2 regions of the Robertmurraya mangrovi genome follow, and region 1 is predicted to be linked to the other one. Evidence: a T-box and tRNA genes for the amino acid it is inferred to sense, from the RefSeq annotation. Region 1 holds a T-box; the other holds one or more tRNA genes.
The links. A T-box is a leader RNA that pairs with one kind of tRNA and senses whether it is charged. The one in region 1 lies ahead of thrS (threonine--tRNA ligase), so its partner is inferred to be a tRNA-Thr.
Positions count from the first base shown of each region.

Region 2: it encodes a tRNA-Thr, which carries the amino acid that the T-box ahead of thrS (threonine--tRNA ligase) is inferred to sense. The anticodon was not compared.

Region 1 is NZ_JAXOFX010000007.1:6,679-10,874, forward strand. Features, by position in the region: ribosomal protein L20 leader region at 90-225, opposite strand; gene thrS (threonine--tRNA ligase) at 452-2,386, opposite strand; T-box leader at 2,439-2,689, opposite strand; gene SM124_RS11960 (putative sporulation protein YtxC) at 2,817-3,683, opposite strand; gene dnaI (primosomal protein DnaI) at 3,930-4,196, opposite strand, start outside.
Region 2 is NZ_JAXOFX010000002.1:391,671-395,866, reverse strand. Features, by position in the region: gene SM124_RS05090 (hypothetical protein) at 1-95, shown strand, start outside; gene SM124_RS05085 (undecaprenyl-diphosphatase) at 153-752, opposite strand; tRNA gene SM124_RS05080 (tRNA-Ser) at 925-1,015, opposite strand; tRNA gene SM124_RS05075 (tRNA-Asn) at 1,026-1,100, opposite strand; tRNA gene SM124_RS05070 (tRNA-Ile) at 1,137-1,213, opposite strand; tRNA gene SM124_RS05065 (tRNA-Gly) at 1,218-1,291, opposite strand; tRNA gene SM124_RS05060 (tRNA-Ser) at 1,296-1,388, opposite strand; tRNA gene SM124_RS05055 (tRNA-Ala) at 1,452-1,524, opposite strand; tRNA gene SM124_RS05050 (tRNA-Arg) at 1,544-1,620, opposite strand; tRNA gene SM124_RS05045 (tRNA-Lys) at 1,656-1,731, opposite strand; tRNA gene SM124_RS05040 (tRNA-Thr) at 1,751-1,826, opposite strand; tRNA gene SM124_RS05035 (tRNA-Val) at 1,885-1,960, opposite strand; tRNA gene SM124_RS05030 (tRNA-Glu) at 2,049-2,123, opposite strand; gene SM124_RS05025 (alpha/beta hydrolase) at 2,487-3,410, shown strand; gene SM124_RS05020 (hypothetical protein) at 3,446-3,982, opposite strand; gene SM124_RS05015 (iron-sulfur cluster biosynthesis family protein) at 4,117-4,196, opposite strand, start outside.

The DNA.
Region 1 (4,196 bases):
TACGATTTTATAAAAGTAATTATTGCACCATATTTCTAGCTAAGATTATGACTCAAAGGTTGAATCGTACATTTGATAAACTTCATTAGATAAACAAAAAAGTGTGGATGCACAAAACACCCACACTTTACGAAAACAATAAAGTTTAACTAGAAACGTTCGTAAAACCTGCCAACTGCTTAACTGCGTCAATCAGGTGAGAAGCGGGTGCTTCTTCTTTTCCTCAAACTCGTATTCAATTTACCTAAGCAACTATATCACAAAAGATGACCTTGTGTCAACGAATCAATATTTACTGCAACGAAATGAATTGTAGCAAATATATTTAAGTATGACAAGTCTTTTTTGATATTTTGTTTATAAAACCATTTTTTACATGGTATTAGTTTGATTAATTTTATTCTCTCTACGTAAGAAAGAGAGGCTTTTACACCTCTCTTTTCTCACTAAATTATGAGCGTTTTACTTCCGCTTTAAGGCTTTCCATAAAGTCGCTAAATGGAAGTGTTTCTGACTTTTGTTCACCATATTTACGAACATTCACTGCGTTTTCAGAAACCTCATTATCACCAACAACTAGCATATATGGTACTTTTTGCATTTGCGCTTCACGGATTTTGTAACCAATTTTCTCATTACGATCGTCAAGTTCCACACGGAAACCTTCTGCTTGTAATTGTTCTTGTACTTGTTTTGCATACTCAAAATGAGCATCTGGAGAAACTGGAATCACTTGTACTTGAACAGGTGCTAACCAAGTTGGGAAAGCTCCTTTATACTCTTCAATTAGGAAGGCAACGAAGCGCTCCATTGTTGAAACAACTCCGCGGTGGATAACAACTGGACGATGCTGCTTTCCATCTTCCCCGATGTATGATAATTCAAATCTCTCTGGTAATAAGAAGTCTAATTGAACCGTTGATAAAGTCTCTTCCTTACCTAAAGCTGTTTTTACTTGAACATCTAGTTTAGGGCCGTAGAATGCCGCTTCCCCTTCTGCTTCAAAGTAATCTAATCCAAGCTCGTCCATTGCTTCTTTTAGCATGCTTTGTGCACGATCCCACATTTGATCATCTGCATAGTATTTCTCTGTATCTTGAGGATCACGATATGACAAACGGAATGAATAGTCATTTAAATTAAAGTCTTTATATACTTCTAACACTAATTGAACGACACGTTTTAACTCTTCCTTGATTTGATCTGGACGTACAAAGATATGAGCATCATTTAGAGTCATCCCACGAACACGTTGTAACCCTGATAAAGCACCAGACATTTCATAACGGTGCATTGTACCAAGTTCAGCTATACGGATTGGAAGCTGGCGGTAACTATGAATACCATTTTTGAAAATCATCATATGGTGAGGGCAGTTCATCGGGCGAAGAACTAGTTGCTCATTGTCCATATCCATTACAGGGAACATATTCTCTTGGTAATGATCCCAGTGACCTGAAGTTTTATAAAGTTCAACACTACCCATTACTGGAGTGTAAACGTGATCATAACCAAGGCGCTCTTCTTTATCCACGATATAACGCTCAATGATACGGCGAATCGTTGCACCTTTTGGCAGCCATAATGGTAAGCCTTGTCCAACTTTCATTGAATTCATGAATAAGTTAAGCTCTTTACCAATCTTACGGTGGTCACGTTCTTTCGCTTCTTCTAAAAGACGTAAATGCTCTTCTAAATCTTCCTTCTTGAAGAAAGCAGTTCCGTAAATACGTTGAAGCATTTTGTTGTCGCTATCTCCACGCCAGTAAGCACCAGCGATACTTAATAACTTAAATTCTTTTAGCTTTCCAGTAGATGGCACGTGAACTCCACGACATAAGTCAAAGAAATCACCTTGCTCGTAAATAGTTACCGTTTCACCTGCAGGAATAGCTTCAATTAACTCAAGCTTGTATTCGTCACCAACTTCTTTGTAAAGTTGAATTGCTTCTTCACGACTCACTTCTTTACGAACGATCTCGATATTTTCGTTGATGATTTTTTTCATTTCTTTTTCAATGGCCGTTAAATCTTCAGGCGTAATTGCTTCTTCTACATCAACATCATAGTAGAATCCACCTTCGATTACTGGACCTACACCAAGCTTAACGTTTTTATATAAACGTTTGATTGCTTGTGCTAGTAAGTGTGCAGAGCTGTGACGTAAAATTTCTAATGCATCTGCATGGTCCTGAGTAATAATTTCGATTGATCCATCCTCTTCAATTGGACGGCGAAGGTCAAATAATTGACCACTAACTTTACCAGCTAAGGCTTTCTTTTTTAGTCCAGGACTGATTGAACCTGCAACATCTTCCGTTGTCGTACCTTTTGGAAACTCCTTCACAGCTCCATCTGGAAACGATAATTTAACAACGTCTGACATAATTTTTTTCCTCCTTCGTTTAAAAAAGCAAAATAAAAAAACCCGTCCCTATGAAAGGGACGAGTTATCATTAACACGTGGTTCCACCCTAATTTTCACAATAATAAACACATGATTGTGACTTTAGAAAAAAAGGTAACGGTTTTTAGCCGTCAATCAATACTTAACCTCGTAGTTCCGAGTGCTGTTCCTGATTGAAGTTTAGAGGTGGTAAGCATTCATATCGTGTTAGGAAGTTTGCACCAATCCCTTCCCTCTCTGAAAACCGTACAAGAATACCCATGTCCTCATCAAGACATTTACATTAATCTAATTTTGCAATTGCTTGGCTCCATTTAAAAAGTATTTCCGAAATAAGAAATGATATGTAACGGGCCAATGCTATGTACGTTATTATAGTTTGTTAAAATGGGAAAATCAAGGGCATTCTCTACATTTTTTCTTCTGCTGTCATAGAAATCTTTCTCTTCATATCATAAAAGGAGGTTAACGGTTTGATAATCATCCGTTCCTCAAATATATTGCAAATGGTTCGAATAAGCGGTTGCTCACAATCATCTGTATATAAATAAATCGTTTCTGGTGAAATGGAAAGTAATGGTGCAATGGTTACAGAATCTATATAAACAGGATGATTTGAAATCAACTTACGATCAACCATCCTTACTAACTCTGCCCTTTTAATCTCATAAAACTGTGCATCATAAAAGGTTACTTCGTCATCCATCATGAGATGAAGTTGACTAATCTTCGCCTTTCTCCCATTCAAAAATTCTCTTAACATTTGAATAAACATCTGATATTCTTGTTCCATTTTGTATTCATCAATTGCTAATTCTACGTATTTACCTAAGGAATCTATAAATGGCCTCATCCGAAATCTAACGAAAGAATCAAATGAAAAAGAAACGTTTTCTTGGAACATTTGATCAATCGTCTCTTCCAGACGATGCACTTGATCGTCGTCCTCAATAAAAGAATGTAAATCAATTCTATTCCCATCAAGAATGGCTTGGACAATATCAATTATTTGTTGTTGTTCATCCTCATCTTCATAAAAGAATTGTTCTTTTAAAATGATTTGGAGCCACTCAACCTGTTTGATCTCCATTATAAAATGAGAGAAAGCCCTTTTCACTAAATCATTTAGTTCGATATTGTAACTAACTTTTACTATATGTTGATCTTCTAAAAGAAGAATATCATTTTTTCTAAAATGGAAGGTTTGCAACTTTTGCTGTAGATATTGATATAGTCTTTTAGCATCCTTCTTATTTTGGAAGATGATTTCAATCAACCAAATCCCCCCTCGAAAATTTAAACTCTGCAGATTTCTTATAAATTAAGGTCAGGATCTGCAGAACACTAGTCTCTGTTTTCATGTATATGGGGGACTTGGCCAAAATAGAAGCGAGAAAAGGAATGACTTGGTATTTTTCTCTTAATGAAGACCGCTAATTTCCACTCGGGCCACTTACTTTCCTAAGTAAATAAAAAAGCTGAACGAAAATATTTCGTCCAGCAATTTTATAGTAATGTTTTATTACCTTCTCCTATTCGGCCCGTCTACTAAAACAGGTGTGGATAGATATCGGATGCGCTCTAAAATACGGCGAGCCTTCATCTTTTCTTCTTCCCCTCTTTGACTATAGGTCAAATGGTGCTCTAGGCCGTCATAATCAAAATTTGAACTGAAGAAGGTTGGTAAGTTTTCTAGCATTCTAAACTGTAACAGTGGACCAAGTACTTCATCTCTTGTCCAACTTGTCATGGTTTCAGCACCAATATCATCTATCATTAGAACCGGTTC
Region 2 (4,196 bases), on a different contig from region 1:
GTAAGCCAAATGCCGATAATGTAAAACAAACCATTGCAGCGGAAGATTTAGAAAAAGCCATTCACCCAACAAAAAGACAAAACTCTCCGCAATAATTACTAATAAAAAAATCAACGCTTTTATTCGTTGCGTTGATTTTTTTATTTATGTCATTAGAGATCCTTTGATTTTTCTTTTACAGGAAGTAGATTTTTTTCAACTTTTTCATATATCTCAAGAAGCTTATTAAATAGTTTTACTCTCTGTATTAGAATATAACTTAGTACTGCTGAGATACTGCCTACTAAAGCTCCCACCAGAACATCAAAAGGATAATGAACTCCCACCCAAATTCGAGAAAGTCCAACTAGCATGGCTAACAAAATCCACAAGAAGCTTGCTTTCTTCTTAAAAAGCATGAAAGAAACGCAAAACGAAAAGAAAAGGATTGTATGATCACTTGGAAAAGAATTATTGATTGCTTTATCTATTAATTGATTTACACTCGATAATTCTGCAAATGGTTGAAGATTAGAATGAAACTTACCTGCTGTCTTACCTATTATTTCAGCAAGAATAAAAGCAAAAGAAGCAGATATAATCATCATTCTATTATTTTCGGTTCTCGTAAACCAAAAGTAAACCACACTCAGGGCTAAAAAAATCACCATATATTCAGTAATAATGACAAATGACGGATTCAAATATGTGTATTCTTTTCCTAAATCATTTATTTTTCTAAAGAGATGAATATTCAATTCTGAAACTCCCACAATGTACCTCCTGAATTAAGTCGTATAGGACTATCTTACCTCGAGAGTTTTAATTCCTTCTTAACGAAATCTTATTTATTTCTTAATAAGAAAAGATTCTTAACAAGAAAAGCCTTTATAGTACAAAAAACACTAACCATCTTTTGATTAGTGTTGAATTACAATTTATGTATGGCGGAGAAGGAGGGATTTGAACCCTCGCGCCGGTTACCCGACCTACACCCTTAGCAGGGGCGCCTCTTCAGCCTCTTGAGTACTTCCCCATATAAAAAATGGCTCCGCAGGTAGGACTCGAACCTACGACCGTTCGGTTAACAGCCGAATGCTCTACCACTGAGCTACTGCGGAATAGTTAGTATTGATTCTTCTTTATTTAGGATTATCTGGTGGGCCTAAATGGACTCGAACCATCGACCTCACGCTTATCAGGCGTGCGCTCTAACCAGCTGAGCTATAGGCCCCAATTGGAGCGGGTGATGGGAATCGAACCCACGACATCAGCTTGGAAGGCTGAGGTTTTACCATTAAACTACACCCGCAAAATGGAGGAGGTAGAGGGATTCGAACCCCCGCGCGGTTTGACCCGCCTGTCGGTTTTCAAGACCGATCCCTTCAGCCGGACTTGGGTATACCTCCGTAATTATGGAAACGTTAAGGAAGATTCTTTTCACTACACTACGTTTCGTGAAAAAATCTAGATGGAGCCTAGCGGGATCGAACCGCTGACCTCCTGCGTGCAAGGCAGGCGCTCTCCCAGCTGAGCTAAGGCCCCATAGTCGTATAAGTGATAATGGCGCGCCCGAAAGGAGTCGAACCCATAACCTTCTGATCCGTAGTCAGACGCTCTATCCAATTGAGCTACGGGCGCGTATGGAAAAATTCTTTTGCTATCGCAAAAAGCTTTGGTGAGCCATGGAGGACTCGAACCTCCGACCCTCTGATTAAAAGTCAGATGCTCTACCGACTGAGCTAATGGCTCTCAATATTTTCTGAATAAATGGTGCCGGCGATAGGAGTCGAACCCACGACCTACTGATTACAAGTCAGTTGCTCTACCAACTGAGCTACACCGGCATGAATGTTTTGAAAAAGGAAGTTTCTTTTTACTTCACTACGTTTCGTAAAAAAGTTTTGGTGGAGGATGACGGGATCGAACCGCCGACCCCCTGCTTGTAAGGCAGGTGCTCTCCCAGCTGAGCTAATCCTCCTTGAAGGAAGTTTCTTTTTATCCCACTACGTTTCGTAAAGGATTAAGGAAGTTTTCTTTTTACTCCACTACGTTCCGTAAAAAAAACTTGGTGACCCATACGGGATTCGAACCCGTGTTACCGCCGTGAAAGGGCGGTGTCTTAACCGCTTGACCAATGGGCCATTATTTAAAACTATTTTAGAATAGTTATTAATGAATCTGCGACAGTTATAAATTATATATAACAACTACTTTGTTGTCAACGTTTTTTTGTATGAATCTCTTTTGAAATATTTTATTATCCTGTCGAGATTTCTTATATTACTATCAATTATAATGTTATGTCAATAATATTTTCAATAAACATTGGGCTGATTTTTTTCTAGTCTCCTACTCATTTTTTAGGAACTATTTTAATTTATTATTATTTTATAGAGGTGCTTTCCTCATTAAATTTTCGAATCTCCTACTTTAAGTTGATTTTTTGTCTAAATTTCCCTCTAAGTGGTAAAATAATTTAAACAGGTTCAAAGGGGTGATGTCTTCTGAGAAGAACTATTCGTTTCCTTTTTTCATTTATCTTTTTCGTAGCAACATTTGGCTTGTACTTTACGAACCGCCTTATGTTTTTGAAGAGGAAAGATGATTTATTTATTTTAAATCGTGAAAAAGAAGCTGGAAGACTTAATCCATTACACTACGATGAACTACCAAAAAGAGAAGTTTTAATTTCTTCTCCTTTCGGTTATTCATTAAAAGCTATTGTTGTAGAACCGTATCGAGCTGATCGATATGTAATTATTTGTCACGGTGTAACAGAAAACAAATTAAATTCAGTGAAGTACATGAATCTCTTTTTAGAGCGAGGGTTTAATTGCGTGATATACGATCATCGTAGGCACGGTGAATCAGGAGGAAAAACTACGAGTTATGGTTACTACGAAAAATATGATTTAAAAGCAGTAGTTGATTGGTTAAAAGCAGAAAAAGGATCAAGTATACAATTAGGTATACACGGAGAATCCATGGGAGCAGCAACAATGATTTTATATGCAGGGTTATTAGAGGATGGGGCTGATTTCTATATTGCCGATTGTCCTTTCTCTGACTTTAAGGAACAGCTGGCTCACAGAATTAAAGTGGAGCTTAAAATCCCTTCTCAGCTCGTCATTCCTATTGCAAATATTTTTCTTCGAATGAGAGATCGATATTCTTTACGTGATGTTTCTCCAATTTCCGTTATAGAGAATATAAAAAAGCCTATTTTGTTTATTCATAGTAAAAAAGATGACTTCATTTTACCTTCCATGACTGAAGCGTTGTTTGAGAGGAAAAAAGGTCCAAAAAAATTATTTATGGCAATGAACGGCGTTCACGCCCAATCACTCAATGAAAATAAAGCTGATTATGAAAAGATGCTTGATGAATTTTTGCGCGATCACATTCTCCCATTAAATGTTCCTATGTAGAGGCTACCCTTGTAGTCTCTTTCTTCTTTTTTTAGTTAATTAGGAAGCTTTGTCCTATACACTACTTTACCGTTTTTGCTTAACCCTCTTACCTTTGAATACTCTCCAAACTGATAATAGTACCTTACACCATCTACTTCAATCACTTTAGCCTCTTCATATTCTTTCCCGGCAACTTCTATGCTCCTAATCTTTTTATTTTCAATTTTCCCTAATAAGAGACTGATTTTATTTTCTAGCTTACCTTTTGTGTCGTAATCATAAAAAGCTTTTTTATAAGTGGTAAACTGTTTGTGTTCATAATAATCCCAATGGTTATTCCCCGCATTACTCCAGCCATTTTGGTCGTCTCCTTTTAAAAAGGCAGCTGTTATGGTCTCAAATTCTCCTAATTTACTTTCTTGCTTTGTTGTATATAAAATGACTACACCATGGGGTACTTCTTCTTTGTGTAAGACCCTTGCAACATTAAAAGGAATCTCTTTTTGAATAGCCTCCTCCAAACCGAGAGGCATACAAGCGGTTAGTAACCATACACTCACCACAACAACCATTACTTTCTTTACTTTCATCTTGTCCCTCCTGCCCATTGATGGTAAAACGCATTAATACCATTTAATGTAAAGGACAAGAGAAACATTCACTTTTTTGCGTTTTTAGCCCCTTTGTCAGGGGTATAATAGGGAATAAAATGAGATTTTCCTATTTAAAGATTTGTTTTTATTAAAAAGCTCATCCTTGGATTTAAATACTGATTAGGACTTTTTAATTGATAGCAATTTGCAC